Regions from separate parts of the Embleya sp. NPDC020630 genome, predicted to be linked through region 2. Evidence: riboswitches for the same ligand, from Rfam matches in the RefSeq annotation. Region 2 holds a riboswitch; each other region holds the start of a gene.
The links. A riboswitch is a leader RNA that binds a small molecule or an ion and turns the genes downstream of it on or off. The one in region 2 is predicted to bind cyclic di-AMP.

Region 1 (4,119 bases), on a different contig from region 2:
ACGTGGGAGCTTTTCCGTGCGATGTATGAACTCTGTACACGAAATCCCGTGCATGGTAACGGTCGCACCGCCCCCGGGTCGGGCATCTCCGCGCCGCCGGGTCCGAGCCCCCGTCGCGGGTCCGCCGCACGTTCGGGATGCCGGATAGGCTCGCGTCATGAAGTGGCTTGTCACCGGCGGTGCCGGGTACATCGGGACGCATGTCGTGCGAGTGTTGCTCGCGGCCGGTGAGGACGTGGTCGTCGTCGACGACTTCTCCTCGGGCGAGCGGAAGCGGGTGCCCGACGGGGTGCCGCTGATCGTCGGGTCGGTCCTGGATCGGGCACTCCTCGACGAGACGTTCCGGACGCACCGGGTCGACGGCGTGGTGCACATCGCGGCCAAGAAGCAGGTGCCCGAGTCGGTCGCGCGTCCCCTCTACTACTACGAGGAGAACGTGGAGGGCCTGCGCACGCTGCTCGCGGCGATGGTCGCGGCCGAGGTGCCCCGGATCGTGTTCTCCTCCAGCGCCGCCGTCTACGGCATGCCCGACGTGGACCTGGTCGACGAGGACACCCCGTGTCTGCCGATCAACCCGTACGGCGAGAGCAAGCTGGTCGGCGAGTGGCTGATCCGGGCCACCGCGCGGGCGCACGGGATCTCCTACGCCTCGCTGCGCTACTTCAACGTCGCGGGCGCCGGCGCGCCGGAGCTCGCGGACGCGGGCGTGTCCAACCTCGTGCCGATGGTGCTGGAGAAGTTGACGGCCGACCGGGCGCCGGTGATCTACGGGGACGACTACGCCACCCCCGACGGCACCTGTGTGCGCGACTTCATCCACGTGGTGGACCTGGCCGAGGCGCACGTGGCCGCCGCCCGCCGGCTCGCCGCCGACCCGGACACACGCCTGGTGCTCAACGTCGGCCGCAGTCGGGGTACCTCGGTCCGCGAGATGGTGGAACTCATCCGCGAGGTCACCGGTTTGCGCGAGTTCGCGCCCCAGACGCTGCCCCGGCGCGCCGGCGACCCGGCCCGGGTGGTCGCGAGTGCCGAGCGCATCGCGGCCGAACTGGGCTGGAAGGCCCGCCTGGACGTCTCCGACATGGTGGAGAGCGCGTGGGCGGGGTGGCAGGCGCGGCGCGGGTAGACGGGCGCGGGACGCGCCACGGGGTGAGCGCCGGGCCGGCCGAACGTGTGCCGCGCGTCCTGTGCTCCCGAATCACCCCGAGCGCCTTCGTGTGCTCCGAACGCCTCGATGCGACGCCGGCTGCCCGGTCGGCGTCGCGGGGAGTGCGTGGAGTGAAGTGCGCCGGGATGAATCGGACTTGGGGCTTTTGTCCTGTGGGCCGAATCACTACGGCTGCGGGTGCAGACGGGTACGGCGATGGGTAACGACGCCATTCCGGACCCGAGACGCGCGATGCGCCTGTGACGAACGGGGTTTCGGTGATCATTCCCGGGTGATCCATACGAGGCTTGATCAAGGTTCTTTGTCACCCGATCCGGCCGAATCCACCACGGAACGCCAACTACGGTCCTTTCCGTAAGGGATCATCTACATTGCGCTCAACCGCAAAACGGATAATCGGCTTCTATCCGACACAGACTTGTGATCTTCGGCGGGGCCTGCTTAGCGTTCGATCCGTCCGTATCCCACACGGACCCCGATCGCCGGTACGCCGAATCCTGTCGCCGGCCGTTCGGGAGGCTGACGAGCACCACACGACAGGAGCGGGGGAACCACAGGTGAACCGCCGCGCACGGCACCGATCGAGACGGTCGGCGGCCGTGAACGGCTTGGGGTGAAGCCACGTTCTTCGGAACGTGACCGGGCTATCGATCTCCGGCCCGAATCCGACAGCTCACCTCGTAGGCGTGGGAGAGGATCCAGCCATGCTGTCCGGAACCGGGCGTCATCGCCGTCGCAGCACCAGCAGGACCACGCGTCTGATCGCCGCGGCCGGCGTCGCCGGTGTCGGCGTCGCCATGCCGATCATCGGGGCGGGCACGGCTCAGGCCGCGTCCGTGAGCACCTGGGACAAGGTCGCCCAGTGCGAGAGCACGGGCAACTGGAAGATCAACACCGGTAATGGCTTCTACGGCGGCCTCCAGTTCACCCAGAGCACCTGGAACGAGTTCGGCGGCTCGCAGTACGCCGCGCGCGCCGACCAGGCGACCAAGAGCCAGCAGATCGCGATCGCCGAGAAGGTGCTCAAGAGCCAGGGCCCCGGCGCCTGGCCGGTCTGCTCGGTCAAGGCGGGCCTGACCCGCGGCGGTGCCGCTCCGGACCTCGACACGGGCTCGGCGGGCGGCAAGACCGCGCCGAAGACGGCCCCGAAGACGGAGAGCGCCAAGCCGGCGCCGAAGACCGAGACCGCCAAGCCGAAGATCGAGGTCAAGAGCGAGGCGCCGAAGACCGAGGCGCCCAAGGACGAGACTCCCAAGACCGAGGCGCCCAAGGCCGAGACGACCGCCAAGACGGACGCGACGGGCGGCTCCTACGTCGTGGTCGCCGGCGACACGCTGTCGCAGATCGCGAACGCCCGGAACGTGCCAGGCGGTTGGCCGAAGCTGTACGAGGCCAACAAGAGCGTGGTCGGCGAGAACCCGGACCTGATCTTCCCGGGCCAGCAGCTCACGGTCGACGGCAAGGCCGCGCCGGCCGCCGAGACCAAGACCGAAACCAAGACCGACCCCAAGGCCGAGGCGCCGAAGGCGGAGACGCCCAAGGCCGAGACCAAGACCGAGGTCAAGCCGGCCGCCGCGCCGAAGACCACGGTCAAGTCCGAGAGCACCAAGGCCGACTCCTCGGCCAAGGGCTCCGAGCAGGCCTCCGGTTCGTATGTCGCCCCGGTCTCCGGCGCCACCCTGACCGCGAGCTTCGGCTCGGGCGGGTCGCGCTGGTCCAGCGGCCACCACACCGGCCAGGACTTCGCCGTCTCGACCGGCACCACGGTGCGCGCGGTCACCTCCGGCACGGTCGTCTCGGCCGGCTGGGGCGGCGCGTACGGCAACGAGGTCGTGATCCGGCACGCGGACGGCAAGTACACCCAGTACGCGCACCTGTCCTCGATCTCGGTCAAGGCCGGGATGAAGGTGCAGACCGGCCAGAAGATCGCGCTCTCCGGCGCGACCGGCAACGTCACCGGCCCGCACCTGCACTTCGAGGTCCGCACCACGCCGAACTACGGCTCCGCGGTCAACCCGATGACGTGGCTGCGCAGCCACGGCGTGAACGTCTGATCCACCGCACTCCCGCGCCGAACGGCGGGCGTCCCCTTCGGGGGATGCCCGCCGTTCGCACGTGCGGGCCGCGCGGGCGCGGGGGTGGGGCGGGCGCGGCGAGCGGCCGGGCGGGCCTGGCACGGGGGGGGCGAGGCCGACGCGGGGCGGGCGGCAGGCCGGGGGTGGGGGACGCGCGGGGCGGGTGGGTGGAAGTCCCGGGGCGTAGGACGATTCCGGCGCGGGGGTCGGGTGCCGGAGCTTCAGGCGCCGGGGTTCAGGCGCCGAGGCTTCAGGCGCCGAGGCTTCAGGCGCCGAGGCTTCAGGGGTCGGGGCTTCAGGGGTCGGGGCTTCAGGCTTCGGGGCTTCGGGGGGCGGGGCTTCAGGGCAGGCGGGTCGTGTGCAGGGTGGTGGTCGGGTCGAGCCACAGGGCGAGTGGGCGGCCCGTGCCGTCGAGGGTGGTGGTCGGGCCGGTCGGGGTCGGGTGGTCGTCGAGCACGAGCGGGGTGGGGGTCGCGCCGAGCACCACCGGGCGGCCCTCGGCGTCCCGGGTCGCGGTGAGCAACGTGCCGTCGGGGCGGGGCAGTTGCCATAGCGGCTCGTAGCCGGCCCCGGCCGTGCGCGTGGCCGTGGGCACCCACGTGGCGGGGCCGGCCTCGGTCGTGCCCGCGATCTCGGCCGTGCCGGCCCGCCGGTAGCCGACCGTGACCCGGCCGTCGGCGCCCACCGACGCGGCGGGCGGCCCGACCGGGTGATCCGCCGCGATCGTGCGCGGCGGACCGGACCGGTCGCCGACCACGTCCCAGGCGCGGATGCCCTCTCGGGCCGTGCCGAACACGGTGACCCGGCCGTCGGGGCGGGTGACCGCGGTCGGGCCCTCGACGATCTCGGCGCCGCCGAGGTCGCGCCACGGCGACC
Region 2 (4,119 bases):
ATCGGCGCCACGCTGGTGGTCGCGGGCCTGATCTTCTTCTCGCTCGGCCGCGGCGGTATCGGCGACGCGCTGGCCGCGATGCGCGGCGCGGGCCTGCTTCTGGTCGGCCTGCTGGTCATCTTCGGCCCGTATCTGCTGCGGCAGACCCGCGAGCTGGGCGCCGAGCGCCGGGCCCGCATCCGGGCGCAGGAGCGGGCCGAGGTGGCCGCGCACGTGCACGACTCGGTGCTGCACACGCTGACCCTGATCCAGCGCCAGGTGGAGGACCCGCGCGAGGTGGCCCGGTTGGCACGGGCGCAGGAGCGCGAGTTGCGGGCCTGGTTGTACCGCCCCGACGGCGAGGAGCCGGACCGCACCTTCGCCGCCGCGCTGCGCGGGGTCGCCGCCGAGGTGGAGGACGCGCACGGGGTGTCGATCGAGATCGTGTGCGTGGGCGACTGCCCGGTCGACGACCGGCTCTCCGCGCTGATCGCCGCCGCGCGCGAGGCGATGGTGAACGCGGCGAAGTACGCGGGCGGCGCGGCGATCTCGGTGTTCGGCGAGGCCGACGAGGACACGGTCACGGTGTTCGTCCGCGACCGCGGGCCCGGTTTCGACCCCGACTCCGTACCCGCCGACCGGCTGGGTGTGCGAGAGTCCGTGCTCGGGCGCATGCGCCGCAACGGGGGCGCCGCGAACATCCGCAGCGAACCCGGCGAGGGCACCGAGGTCGAGCTGGAGATGCGCCGCGCCGACGCCGGCCGGTCCGCTGTGGGAAGGACGAACACGTGAACACCACCGAGACGAGTAGCGCACCCGTCGAGGGCACGCCCCGCACCCGGGTGGTCCTCGTCGACGACCACCGGATGTTCCGCACCGGCGTGCGCGCCGAGATCGGCGAAGCGGTCGAGGTGGTCGGCGAGGCCGACGACGTGGCGAGCGCGGTGGCCGTGGTCACCGAGACCCGCCCCGAGGTGGTTCTGCTCGACGTGCACCTGCCCGGCGGCGGCGGGGTCGAGGTGTTGCGCCGGTGCGCGTCGCTGATCCCGGCGGTGCGCTTCCTGGCGCTGTCCGTGTCGGACGCCGCGGAGGACGTGATCGGGGTGATCCGGGGCGGCGCCCGGGGCTATGTGACCAAGTCGATCACCGGCGACGAGCTGATCCGCGCGATCGGCCGGGTCGGCGAGGGCGACGCGGTGTTCTCGCCGCGCCTGGCGGGCTTCGTACTGGACGCGTTCGCGGCCACCGACGTGCCGCCGATCGACGAGGACCTGGACCGGCTCACCCAGCGCGAGCGCGAGGTGTTGCGGCTGATCGCGCGCGGCTACGCCTACAAGGAGATCGCCCGCCGACTGGTCATCTCGGTCAAGACGGTGGAGACCCATGTCTCCGCCGTGCTGCGCAAGTTGCAGCTGTCCAACCGGCACGAGTTGACCCGCTGGGCGACGGATCGGCGACTGGTCTGACCGGTCGCGGTCCCCCGGCACATACGACGGCGCCCGTCCTCGGAACGAATCCGAGGACGGGCGCCGTCGTATGTGCCGGGGGATCGAGGGCTCTAGCCGGGGCGGATGGCCGCGAGGAACGGCATCGAGTCCAGCGGCGCCTTGGTCACGGTCTTGCCCGGACGCGGGGCATGCACGATCTGGCCGTTGCCGATGTACATGCCCACGTGGCGGTTGTCCGAGTAGAAGAACACCAGGTCGCCCGGCTGGAGGGCGCTCTTGGCGATCCTGGGGCCGTCGTTGATCTGGGTCCAAGTGGTGCGGCTGAGTGAGACGTTCGCCGCCTTCCAGGACGCCTGGGTCAGGCCCGAGCAGTCGTACGAGCCGGGGCCCTCGGCGCCGGAGACGTACGGCTTGCCGATCTGTGCCAGCGCGAAGTTGATCGCGGCCTGGGCCCGACCGGAGGCCGGGACATTGGTCGCCGGCGCGGTGTCCTTGTCCTTGTCCCGCGAACTGCGGTCGTTGCCCCGCGTGGTGTCGTTCGCGTGCTCGTCCGAGTCGAGGACTTCCTTCTTCTGCTGCTCGGTGAGCGTGTTGAGCAACCGCTGCGCCTCGGCCAGCTTGGCCTGGATGTCGGTCTTGTTCTTGTTCAGGTCGGTGCGCAGCTTCTCCAGTTCCGCGAGCTGCGAGGAGGCCTCGGTGCGGTCCTGCTGGAGAACTCGGGCCTGCGCCGCGATCTGCTTCAGCTTCGCGGCCTGCTGGCCGTCGAGCTGGGACAACATCTGCGACTTCTGCAGGTAGCCCTCGGGGTCGCCGCTGAGCGCGAGCGAGAGCGACGGCGGGAGGCCGCCGCTGCGGTACTGGTTGGCCGCCAGGACACCGATCTGGTCGCGCAGGGCGTTCAGCGCGGCCTGTTCCTCGGTGATCCGGGCCTGCGTCTGGTTCGCGGTGCCCTGCTGCTTCTCGATCTGCTCCTCGACGCCGTTGGCGGCGTCGGTGGCCTTGATCACGTCACTGTGCAGCTGGTTGACGCGGTCCTTGGTCTGCTGGAACGACTGCGCGGGGTCCGCGCTCGCGGTGCCGGCGAAGGTCATCACGCCGGTCATCGTCGCGGCGGCCGTAACGACGGTCGCGGCGGTACGCACGGCGGTGCGCGGCTTGGGCTTGCGGTGTTGCCCGGGTCGACGTTGGGACGCCACTGGTGGCGGGTCTCCTTCCTCGGCCGCCTACCGGGTTAGCTGACGGGTTCGGGCGGAAGAAGGCGCCCTACGGTGCCGAAGCACCGATTCACCCCAAGGGACTGCGAGGGTCCCCGGTTCCGGCTGCGCGTCGCGACGACCGTGGTTGCCCACCGTCACCGAAACCCGTCACCGAATTCGGCGGAGGCGATCGTGTCGACCGGGTGGCCGACCTCGAGCCGATCGCCTGCCGCAGAACACTAGTCACACGCGTGTCAGGACCATCACCATTGGCCTTCGTATTGCCAAAACTTTACCAATGTCACCGTTTCCATCTCCGCGTATCACGGGAAAAGCGCCCGGATTCCCTAAAGTCGATCTTGATCCCTTTTGGCGATCTTTAATGGCATTCGACCGATGGTGAGGCGTGAACCGCCGCCGGCTAGGCTGCCGGACGGCGGCGGGGACTTGGCGTCGGCGCCGAGAACGCCGGCCGGATGCCCACCGGGGCGACGATCGACGAGGGGTTGTACGACGTGGACGTTCTGCGGCAGATCCTGCTGGTGCTGCACATCGTGGGCATCGCGGCCCTGCTCGGCGGCTTCCTCACCCAGATGTCCGCGCTGCGCACCGGCGACGTGCGGATCGTGCCCGCGATGACGCACGGCGCGCTGACCATGCTCGTCACCGGCCTGGCCCTGGTGGGCGTGGTGCAGTCCGGCCTGGACCGGGACGTGGACACCGCCAAGATCGGCACCAAGCTCGGCATCCTGCTGGTCATCCTGCTGCTGGTGTGGGGCAACCGCGCCGCGGACCGGGTGTCCGCGCGCGTCCTCGGCGCGATCGGCCTGCTGACCGTGGCGAACATCGCCATCGCCGTGGTGTGGACCTGAGCCGCCGGTCCCGCCGCCGCTAGCGGGTGTCCACCACCCGGAACACCTCGGCCATACGTCCGGCGCCCAGGTCGAACCGCGCCGCGTTGCCCTCCAGCATCGACACGACGTGCTCGCGCAGTTCCGGTAGATGGCCCGTCTGGCTCTCGTGCGACAGCAGCGCCGCGATCTTGCGCTCGAACACCTCCGTCACGTCCACCGCGTGGTTCGGCGCCGCGGTCGGCGACAGCCAGGTCTCCGGCACCGTCCACTCCTTCAGCCCCTCCGCCTCCAGCAGCTCGGGGTGGGCGAACGGGTTGCGCGCGTCCGGATAGATCGCCCGCATCGCCGCCTCGCCCGCCTCCAGGTGGTCGGGGTGGCTCGGCGCCAGCCGGGCCCAGTCCCGCTCCGGACTCGGGATCACCATGCGCTGCGGGCGCACCTGCCGGATCACCCGGCTGATGTCGCGCCGCAGTTCCATGGAGGCCGCCAAGCGCCCGTCCGGATACCCCAGCCAGTACAGCTGCCGCACCCCCACGTGCGCCGCCGCCGCGCTCTGCTCGGCCCGCCGGATCCCGCCGATCTCCGACCGGGGCACCGCCGGATCGAACCCGCCCGCGTCCCCGTCGGTGACCAGGCAGTAAC
Region 3 (4,119 bases), on a different contig from region 2:
AGCATGCGCACTCGGGGCACCCACTCGGCCAGTTGCGCGCTCGTATAGGTGTGGCGGAACCGTTCTTCCTTCGAGCCGCTTCCCCAGGCCCGGTTGCGGCCGTGGAAACGAACCACCGCCAGTTCGGACGTGGTGGCCACGGCAACCGGGGGGATGGACGTGGGCAGCGACTGCGCCGTGTCGACCGCCACCGCGGCGACGCCGTGGCGTTCGAGGAGAGCCGTCGTCGCGGCGCGATGTTCGTCCTGCCACCAGAGCGGATGCCGGAACTCGACGGCGAGCGGCCACCCTTGGGCCCGCTCGACGCAGTCGCGAAGGAAGCGTGTGGCGGCCGCACCAGGCGCCAAGGACGGCGGGAACTGAAAGAGCAACGTGCCGAGACGTCCTGCCTCGCGCAACGGCAGCAGCGCCCCGCTGAACCGTTGCCAGACCTCGTCCGACAAACGATCGTCGACAGCACCCGGGCGCACCCGTGGCGGCAGCAGGGACCGCAGCTCCGCCGGCAACGAACCCGGCCTGGTGGGATGCCCGGTGAGCAGCGAGAACGCCTTGACGTCGAAGGTGAATCCGTCAGGCGTACGGTCCACCCACAGCAGACTGTTGCGGATGCTGGGCAACGCGTAGTAGGTCGCGTCCACCTCGACCACCGGGAACTGCCGTGCGTAGTACCGAAGTCGGTGTTCCGCGTCCCGGCATTCGGCCGGATACCAACCACTGGAGACCAAGGCGGAGTCGGTCCACGAACAAGTGCCCACCGATATACGACCCATGGTCCACACGCCTACCCCGGTTCCCGGAACCTTCGCCAAGGCAAGGCAGGGCAGGCAGGGCAACCCGAGATACCGCGTGCCCCGAAGCACCGGCGGCAACGACGACGGCGATCGGTCCGGGAGGTGGGTGCCGCGCTTCCCGGGACCGATCGCCGTGAACGCGCGCGTGCTCGCGCGCGGTCGTTCGGTCTAGCCCGGGCGGACGGCCGCGTAGAACGGCATGGAGTCCAGGGGGGCCTCGGTTACGTTCTTGCCGGGGCGGGGGGCGTGGATGATCTTGCCGTTGCCGATGTACATGCCCACGTGCGAGTTGTCCGAGAAGTAGAACACCAGGTCGCCCGGCTTGAGCGCGTCCTTGGAGATCCGCGGGCCGTCGTTGACCTGGGTCCACGTCGTGCGGCTGAGCGAGACGTTGGCCGCTCGCCACGAGGCCTGGGTCAGGCCCGAGCAGTCGTACGAGTCGGGGCCGACGCCTCGCGGCGCGTACGGCTTGCCGATCTGGGCGCGCGCGAACGCGATCGCGGCCGCCGCCCGGCCGGACACGGGAACGTCCTTGCCCGTCGTCGGCGGGTCCGTCTTGTCGCGCGAGCTGCGGTCGGTCTCGGTGCGCGAACCGGCGTCGTTCTTGTGCTCGTTCGAGTCGAGGACTTCCTTCTGCTGCTGCGCGGTGAGCGTGTTCAGCAGGCGCTGCGCCTCGGTGAGCTTGTTCTGGATCTCGCCCTTGTGCCGGTTCAGCTCGGTGCGCAGCTTCTCCAGTTCCGCGAGCTGCGAGGAGGCCTCGGTGCGGTCCTGCTGGAGAACTCGGGCCTGCGCCGCGATCTGCTTCAGCTTCGCGGCCTGCTGGCCGTCGAGCTGGGACAACATCTGCGACTTCTGCAGGTAGCCCTCGGGGTCGCCGCTGAGCGCGAGCGAGAGCGACGGCGGGAGGCCGCCGCTGCGGTACTGGTTGGCCGCCAGGACACCGATCTGGTCGCGCAGCGTGTTGAGCGCGGCCTGTTCCTCGGTAATCCGGGCCTGGGTCTGGTTCGCGGTGCCCTGCTGCTTGGTGATCTGCTCGTCGACGCCGTTGGCGGCTTCGGTGGCCTTGATCGCCTCGCTGTGCAGCTGGTTGACGCGGTCCTTGGTCTGCTGGAACGACTGCGCGGGGTCCGCGCTCGCGGTGCCGGCGAAGGTCATCACACCGGTCATCGTCGCGGCGGCCGTGACCACGGTCGCGGCTGTACGCACGGCGGTGCGGGGCTTGGGCTTGCGGTGCTGCCCGGATCGACGCTGGGACGCCACTGGCGGCGGTCTCCTTCCTCGGCCGCCTACCGGGTTAGCTGACGGGTTCGGGCGGAAGAAGGCGCCCTACGGTGCCGGAGCACCGATTCACCCCAGGGACTGCGAGGGTCCCCGGTTCCGGCTTCGTGTCGCGACGACCGCGGTTGCCCACCGTCACCGAAACCCGTCACCGAATTCGGCGGAGGCGATCGTGTCGACCGGGTGGCCGACGTGGAGCCGCTCGCCTATCGCAGAACGATAGTCACAGGCGTGTCACGACCCTCACCCCGAGTCTCTACATTACCAAATCTTTGCCAAGAGTTCCGTTTCACCGGTCGTCGTATCACAGGAAAAGCACTCGGAATCCCGTAAGTCGATCTTGGACCGATTTGGCAACGATTGGCGGCAAGGATCCGCCGTCCGACCTCCGCAAACGTCGCCGCATCCGCGAAATGGGCCGATCGCGGGGATACCACTCCCGAGGCTCCGCTGTTTCGCCCGGCCTGCCCGTCCTTTTCGAACCGGACATTCACCGGTCCGGCCGAGCCGAGGCGAATACGCGACATCGAGCGACACCGAACAGGTGTGGGCAGACCCCGAACCCGGATTCGAAAATCGCCCCCGGGCCGGCACCGCGCCCACTACCCCGACCTATCCCGACACCGACCGCCCCGCCGCCACGGCCAGGTCGCCTTCCGCTCCCACACGCGCGTCGTACTCCGCCCGCGCCTCGGCGATGCGTTCCTGATGTTCCTCGGTCCAGGTGACCAGCGAGCGGATCGTGGTGTGCAGCGTGGTCCCCATCGGGGTGAGCGCGTAGTCCACCCGAGGCGGCACGACCGGATACACCGTGCGGCGCACCAGGCCGTCGCGTTCGAGCTGGCGCAGCGTCACGGTGAGCATGCGCTGGCTGATCCCGTCGATCTCCCGCCGCAACTCGGTGAAGCGCAACGTACGGCTCTCCAGGATCGCGATCACCAGAAGCGACCACTTGTCGGCGACCCGGTCGAGGATCTGCCGGACCTCGCACCCCTCGCGCACGTCCCACTGGAGGGCGTCGTAGTCCTCCTGGTTACTCGGGCAGGGGGTCGGTTCCTTCGAAGTGCCTTCTTCCATGGAAGTCGATGCTGCCGAAGGATGGGGTCGGTTACAAGAGGGAACCGGGTTCGTCCGAAGAACCGCCCCCGGCACCCCGATCCCACCGCGATCCCACCCACCCGCGTCCCGAGGGGCTGTCGCATGTCCACATCCACGTCCGCACCCGGCAGCGCCGCCGAATCCGCCCCCGAATCCACCCCCGGCGACGCCCCCGCCGGCCGAATGAGCCCCCGCGCCTGGGGCATGCTGCTCGTCCTCTGCGGCGCGATCTTCCTCGAGGGCATCGACATCGCGATGCTCAACGTCGCGCTGCCCACCATCCGCGAGGACCTGGGCATGTCCACCGGTGGCGTGAGCTGGGTGATGAGCGCGTACGTGCTCGCCTACGCCGGCTTCATGCTCCTCGGCGGCCGCACCGCCGATCTGCTCGGCCGGCGGCGGATGTTCCTCCTGTGGCTGACCGTCTTCCTGGTCTTCTCCGGCCTGGGCGGATTCGCCACCGAGGGCTGGATGCTGATCGTGGCCCGCTTCGTGACCGGCGCCTCGGCCGCCTTCATGACCCCCGCCGGGCTGTCCATCATCACCACCGGCTTCCCGGAGGGGCCGCAGCGCAACCGGGCACTGCTCTTCTACGCGGGCACCGCCGCGGGCGGCTTCTCGCTCGGCCTGGTGATCGGCGGACTGCTGACCGCGATCGATTGGCGGTTGGTGTTCTTCGTACCGGTCGCGCTCGCCGCGGTGATCCTGGCGGCGGCGTCGGCGCTGATCCCCCGGGACGAGCGGCCGGAGGCCGGCGGGGGCTTCGACCTCGTCGGCGCGATCAGCGTGACCGGCTCGATGTTGCTGCTGGTCTACGGCGTGGTCCGGCTCGAACACCCCGCCGACGGCCCGGGCCGGACGATCGTGGTCTTCGCGGGCGGGGTCGCCCTCCTGCTCGCCTTCGTGGCCATCGAACGACGCGCGGCGAATCCGCTGGTACGCCTCGGCATCC
Region 4 (4,119 bases), on a different contig from region 2:
AGTCTCGTTCTGTTCTACGGAATACTGATTCTGCATCACGAAAACCGTTGGTCAGGGGAACGCCCCGGATCCGCATCCACTCCCGCTGCCCGAACCTGCGATCCCGTACGCCAATGGGCCGGACCGTCCCCGCGACGGCATCCGATGTGGAGGCACGGACATGGGCTGGAAAATCACCGGAAGATCCGCGCAGGCGACCACGCATCCCGTCGACGAGGTCCTGCCGCCCGGGCGCATGCTGGTCGGCGCCCTGCAACATGTGGCCACCATGTACGCCGGCGTCGCCGCACCGCCGCTGATCATCGGCGGCGCGCTCGGCCTGCCCCCCGCCGAGACGACCACGCTGCTGGGCGCGAGCCTGCTGATCGCGGGCCTGGCCACGCTGCTCCAGACGATCGGCTTCTGGCGGATCGGCTCGCGACTGCCGTTCGTCAACGGCGTCACCTTCGCGGTGGTCTCGCCGATCCTGGCGGTGGCCGCGGCCAAGCAGGACGCGACACTGCCGGTGATCTTCGGCTCGACCATCGTCGCCGGCGTGTTCTGCCTCGTGCTCGCCCCGGTCTTTTGCCGACTGGTCCGCTTCTTCCCGCCGGTGGTCGGCGGGACGGTGATCACCCTGATCGGCGTGTCCCTGCCGCCGGTGGCGGGCAACTGGGCGCAGGGCGGCGACCGGAAGGCGGCCGACTACGGCTCGATGACCAATCTGGGCCTCGCCGCCGCGACGCTGGTGGCGATCCTGGTCCTGCATCGGGTGCTGACCGGATTCGGGCAGCGTGTCGCGGTCCTGCTCGGGCTGCTCGTCGGCACGCTACCGGCCATCCCGTTCGACCGGGTGGACGGGGACGCGCTGAGCGGCCTCGCGATGTTCGAGGTGCCAAGGCCCTTCGCCTTCGGGGCACCGCAGTTCGACGTATCGGTGACCGTGTCGATGCTCGTGGTGATGATCGTGTGCATGACCGAGTCGACGGCCGACATCATCGCGCTGAGCGAGGTGGTGGACAAACCCGCCGACGACCGCACCATCGCGGGCGGGCTGCGTGCCGACGGCCCGGCCACCGCGTTCGGCGGCGTGTTCAACGGCTTCGCCTGCACCGCCTTCGCGCAGAACATCGGACTGGTCGCGCTGACCCGGATCCGCAGCCGGTTCGTGGTCGCGGTCTGCGGCGGCTTCCTGGTCCTCATGGGCCTGATGCCGATTGTCGGCGGCCTGGTCGCGCTGGTCCCGCAGCCCATACTCGGCGGCGCGGGCGTGGTCCTGTTCGGCACCGTCGCGGTGGCCGGCATCCGCACCCTGGGCAAGGCCGATCCGAACGCCGGCTCCAATGCGCTGATCGTGGCGGTCGTGCTCAACCTGCTGCTCAACCACACCAGTCGCGCGGGCGGCAAGGCGCCCGCCGAACCCACCGACCCCGCCGTCACGTTGCCGGCCCAGTCCGCCCAACAGCCCACTCGAGCATGACCACATGCACGTGGGCCCCGCCGAAGTGTTCGGCGGGGCCCACGTGGTGAGGGGAGATCAGACGGCGAGCTTGGTGCCCACCGCGATCACGTTCGGGTTGTCGCCGATGACGCCGGCGTTGGCCGTGTGCAGGGCCTTGTAGCCGCCCTTGACACCGAGCTTGGCCGCGATCGCGGACAGCGTGTCACCGGACTTGACGGTGTAGGTGCCGGAGCCCGACGCCCGCTCGGTCGCGGCCGACTTCGGCGCGTCCTGCTTGGCGACGTCCTGCTTGGGCTGCACGTTGAGCTTCGGCGCGTTGCCGGTCGCGGGCTTGGCCTCGGACTTGGGCTCGGCCTTCGGCTCGACCGAGGACTTGGTCTTGCCGGCGGTCGAGGACTCGGCCGTGGCGTTGGCGTCGCCGCCCTTGCCCAGGCCGGCCTTCACGGAGCAGACCGGCCAGGCGCCGGGGCCCTGGCTCGCCAGGACCCGCTCGGCGACGGCGATCTGCTGCGCCTTGGAGGCCTGCGCGGCGCTGGCCGCGTACTGGCTGCCGCCGAACGCGTTCCAGGTGCTCGGGGTGAACTGCAGACCGCCGGAGAAGCCGTTGCCCGTGTTGATGCTCCAGTTGCCGGTGCTCTCGCACTGGGCGACCGCGTCCCAGGTGGACGAAGTCGCGGCGTTCGCGCTGCCCGCCATGCCCACGAGAGGAAGGACGAGACCCGCACCCGCGGCGACGGCGATGCCGGCGCGACGGCCACGAGAGAGCGAACGAACCGGAGCGGTGATGGCACGGAAGGTCATTGATTACCTCGTCGGGCGCCTACGAAGTTAGCTGTCGGGTTCGGACGATTGGCCCGGCCTCGCCTGTCACAGGCATGGCTTCACCCCAGGCATCGGCAGTGCCGATGTCGGCTCACTTGGTTCCCCCGCTCCTGCCGCCAGTCAATTTCGACTGCTTCCCTCGGGCGGCGGCAGGATTCGGCGTACCGCCCGGGGAGTCCGCTTGTGCGAACAACCACGAAGCTACGCACCGGTTCGCCGGGTTGGCAAACATTTCGGGCGGTTTGTGACGTCCCCCATAAGGGGGAATAACACCTATTTGCCCGATTTGTCGCCATCCTTGCAGGTCACGGCTCCGGCGTACACGGTGCGCGGCCGCGTGGTCACGCGTGCGTCAGCGACGGGCTATTCCGTCGCGGGCAGCTCTACCGGAACCACTACCCGCTCCTCGTCCCAGAGGAACGTCGCGCCGCCGGTCGCGAAATTGGGCACATCGGCCACCGTGGCCCGCCCCTCGGGCGAATCCAGCACAGCCTCGAGTTCCGCGCGCGAGGGCGCGTACAGCGCGACCACCAGGTAATAGGGCGGCTTCGCGCCGGACGGATCCGGTTCGCACTTGCCGATGGTCCAGCCGGTCAGCCCCGGCATGGTGCGGGCCAGCGGGACGTGCTTGTCCCAGTAATAGGAGTCGAACGCCGCCGGGTCTTCGGGGTGGCCGTAGAGCACGGTCAACTTGTACATGCCGGGTCCTCACGCTCGTGATGGTCGGACGGACGGACGTGCGCTTGCGCCAGGCGGCTGCTGCCGGGCGCGGTCGTTACGGATGTGCCGGGGTGTCGCCCGTCGTGGCGGCGTCCCCACTCGGGGTGATGCTCTTGAACGCCCGTGCCTGCTCGGTGATGGCCACCTCGGTCGGCAGGCGCTCCATGCTGGAGGCGCCGAAGAAGCCGACCACGCCGGTGGTGTGGGCCAGCACGTACGCCGCGTCCTCGGGTTCGGCGATCGGCCCGCCGTGGCACAGCACCAGCACGTCGGGATCGACCTCCGCCGCCGCGTCGCGCATCTCCTGCACCCGCTCAACCGCCTGGTCGAGGGTGACCGCGGTGGTCGCGCCGATGCTGCCCTTGGTGGTCAGGCCCAGGTGCGGCACCAGCACATCGGCGCCGGCCGCCGCCATCGCACGGGCCTGCTCGGGGTCGAAGACGTACGGCGCCGTGAGCAAGCCGCGCTCCGCCGCCAGCCGGATCATCTCCACCTCCAGGTCGTAGCCCATCCCGGTCTCCTCCAGGTTCTGCCGGAAGACACCGTCGAACAGGCCGACCGTCGGGAAGTTCTGCACTCCCGCGAAGCCCATGGCCGCGAGTTGGTCCAGGAAGTGCGGCATGATCCGGAACGGATCGGTGCCGCACACCCCCGCGAGGACCGGGGTACTGCGCACCACCGGCAGCACTTCGCCCGCCATCTCCACCACGATCGCGTTGGCGTCGCCGTACGGCAGCAGTCCCGCCAACGAACCCCGGCCGGCCATGCGATAGCGGCCCGAGTTGTAGATGATGATCAGGTCCACACCCCCGGCCTCGGCGCACTTGGCGGACAATCCGGTGCCCGCGCCCGCGCCGATCACGACGCCGCCCTGCTCGACCGTCGTGCGCAGTCGGCCCCGCGCCTCGCGTCCGTTCATCTCAGTCCACGTGTCCCTTCGTGATCAATTCGTGCAATCGATCCGCCGCCGCCTTGGCGAACGCCGGATCGTTGATGTCCGTCGCGACCTCGCGCACCTCGACGGCGGTCCCGTCGAGGCCGGCGCGCAACGCGTCGAACAACGCCGTATCGGCGTCGGAATCGTAGAAGGGTGCGCCCTCGACGTCGATCGCCGAGACTCCGCGCAGCGGCAGGTA

Region 1: it holds a riboswitch for cyclic di-AMP, as region 2 does, so the genes downstream of both, ACH4XV_RS36630 (transglycosylase family protein) here and ACH4XV_RS07220 (NlpC/P60 family protein) in region 2, are expected to answer to the same signal.
Region 3: it holds a riboswitch for cyclic di-AMP, as region 2 does, so the genes downstream of both, ACH4XV_RS42310 (NlpC/P60 family protein) here and ACH4XV_RS07220 (NlpC/P60 family protein) in region 2, are expected to answer to the same signal.
Region 4: it holds a riboswitch for cyclic di-AMP, as region 2 does, so the genes downstream of both, ACH4XV_RS01910 (transglycosylase family protein) here and ACH4XV_RS07220 (NlpC/P60 family protein) in region 2, are expected to answer to the same signal.

What each region holds. Positions count from the first base shown of each region.
Region 1 covers NZ_JBIRUB010000016.1:65,379-69,497, reverse strand. The annotation lists gene galE (UDP-glucose 4-epimerase GalE) at 158-1,126, shown strand; cyclic di-AMP (ydaO/yuaA leader) riboswitch at 1,647-1,868, shown strand; gene ACH4XV_RS36630 (transglycosylase family protein) at 1,873-3,222, shown strand; gene ACH4XV_RS36625 (PIG-L family deacetylase) at 3,584-4,119, opposite strand, start outside.
Region 2 covers NZ_JBIRUB010000002.1:233,862-237,980, reverse strand. The annotation lists gene ACH4XV_RS07230 (PspC domain-containing protein) at 1-771, shown strand, start outside; gene ACH4XV_RS07225 (LuxR C-terminal-related transcriptional regulator) at 768-1,445, shown strand; gene ACH4XV_RS07220 (NlpC/P60 family protein) at 1,538-2,623, opposite strand; cyclic di-AMP (ydaO/yuaA leader) riboswitch at 2,633-2,771, opposite strand; gene ACH4XV_RS07215 (hypothetical protein) at 3,139-3,495, shown strand; gene ACH4XV_RS07210 (PIG-L deacetylase family protein) at 3,515-4,119, opposite strand, start outside.
Region 3 covers NZ_JBIRUB010000026.1:1,770-5,888, forward strand. The annotation lists gene ACH4XV_RS42305 (DUF72 domain-containing protein) at 1-770, opposite strand, end outside; gene ACH4XV_RS42310 (NlpC/P60 family protein) at 960-2,051, opposite strand; cyclic di-AMP (ydaO/yuaA leader) riboswitch at 2,060-2,197, opposite strand; gene ACH4XV_RS42315 (winged helix-turn-helix transcriptional regulator) at 2,682-3,146, opposite strand; gene ACH4XV_RS42320 (MFS transporter) at 3,351-4,119, shown strand, end outside.
Region 4 covers NZ_JBIRUB010000001.1:454,319-458,437, reverse strand. The annotation lists gene ACH4XV_RS01915 (nucleobase:cation symporter-2 family protein) at 161-1,459, shown strand; gene ACH4XV_RS01910 (transglycosylase family protein) at 1,517-2,137, opposite strand; cyclic di-AMP (ydaO/yuaA leader) riboswitch at 2,243-2,425, opposite strand; gene ACH4XV_RS01905 (EthD family reductase) at 2,627-2,962, opposite strand; gene ACH4XV_RS01900 (phosphoenolpyruvate hydrolase family protein) at 3,039-3,902, opposite strand; gene ACH4XV_RS01895 (Tm-1-like ATP-binding domain-containing protein) at 3,904-4,119, opposite strand, start outside.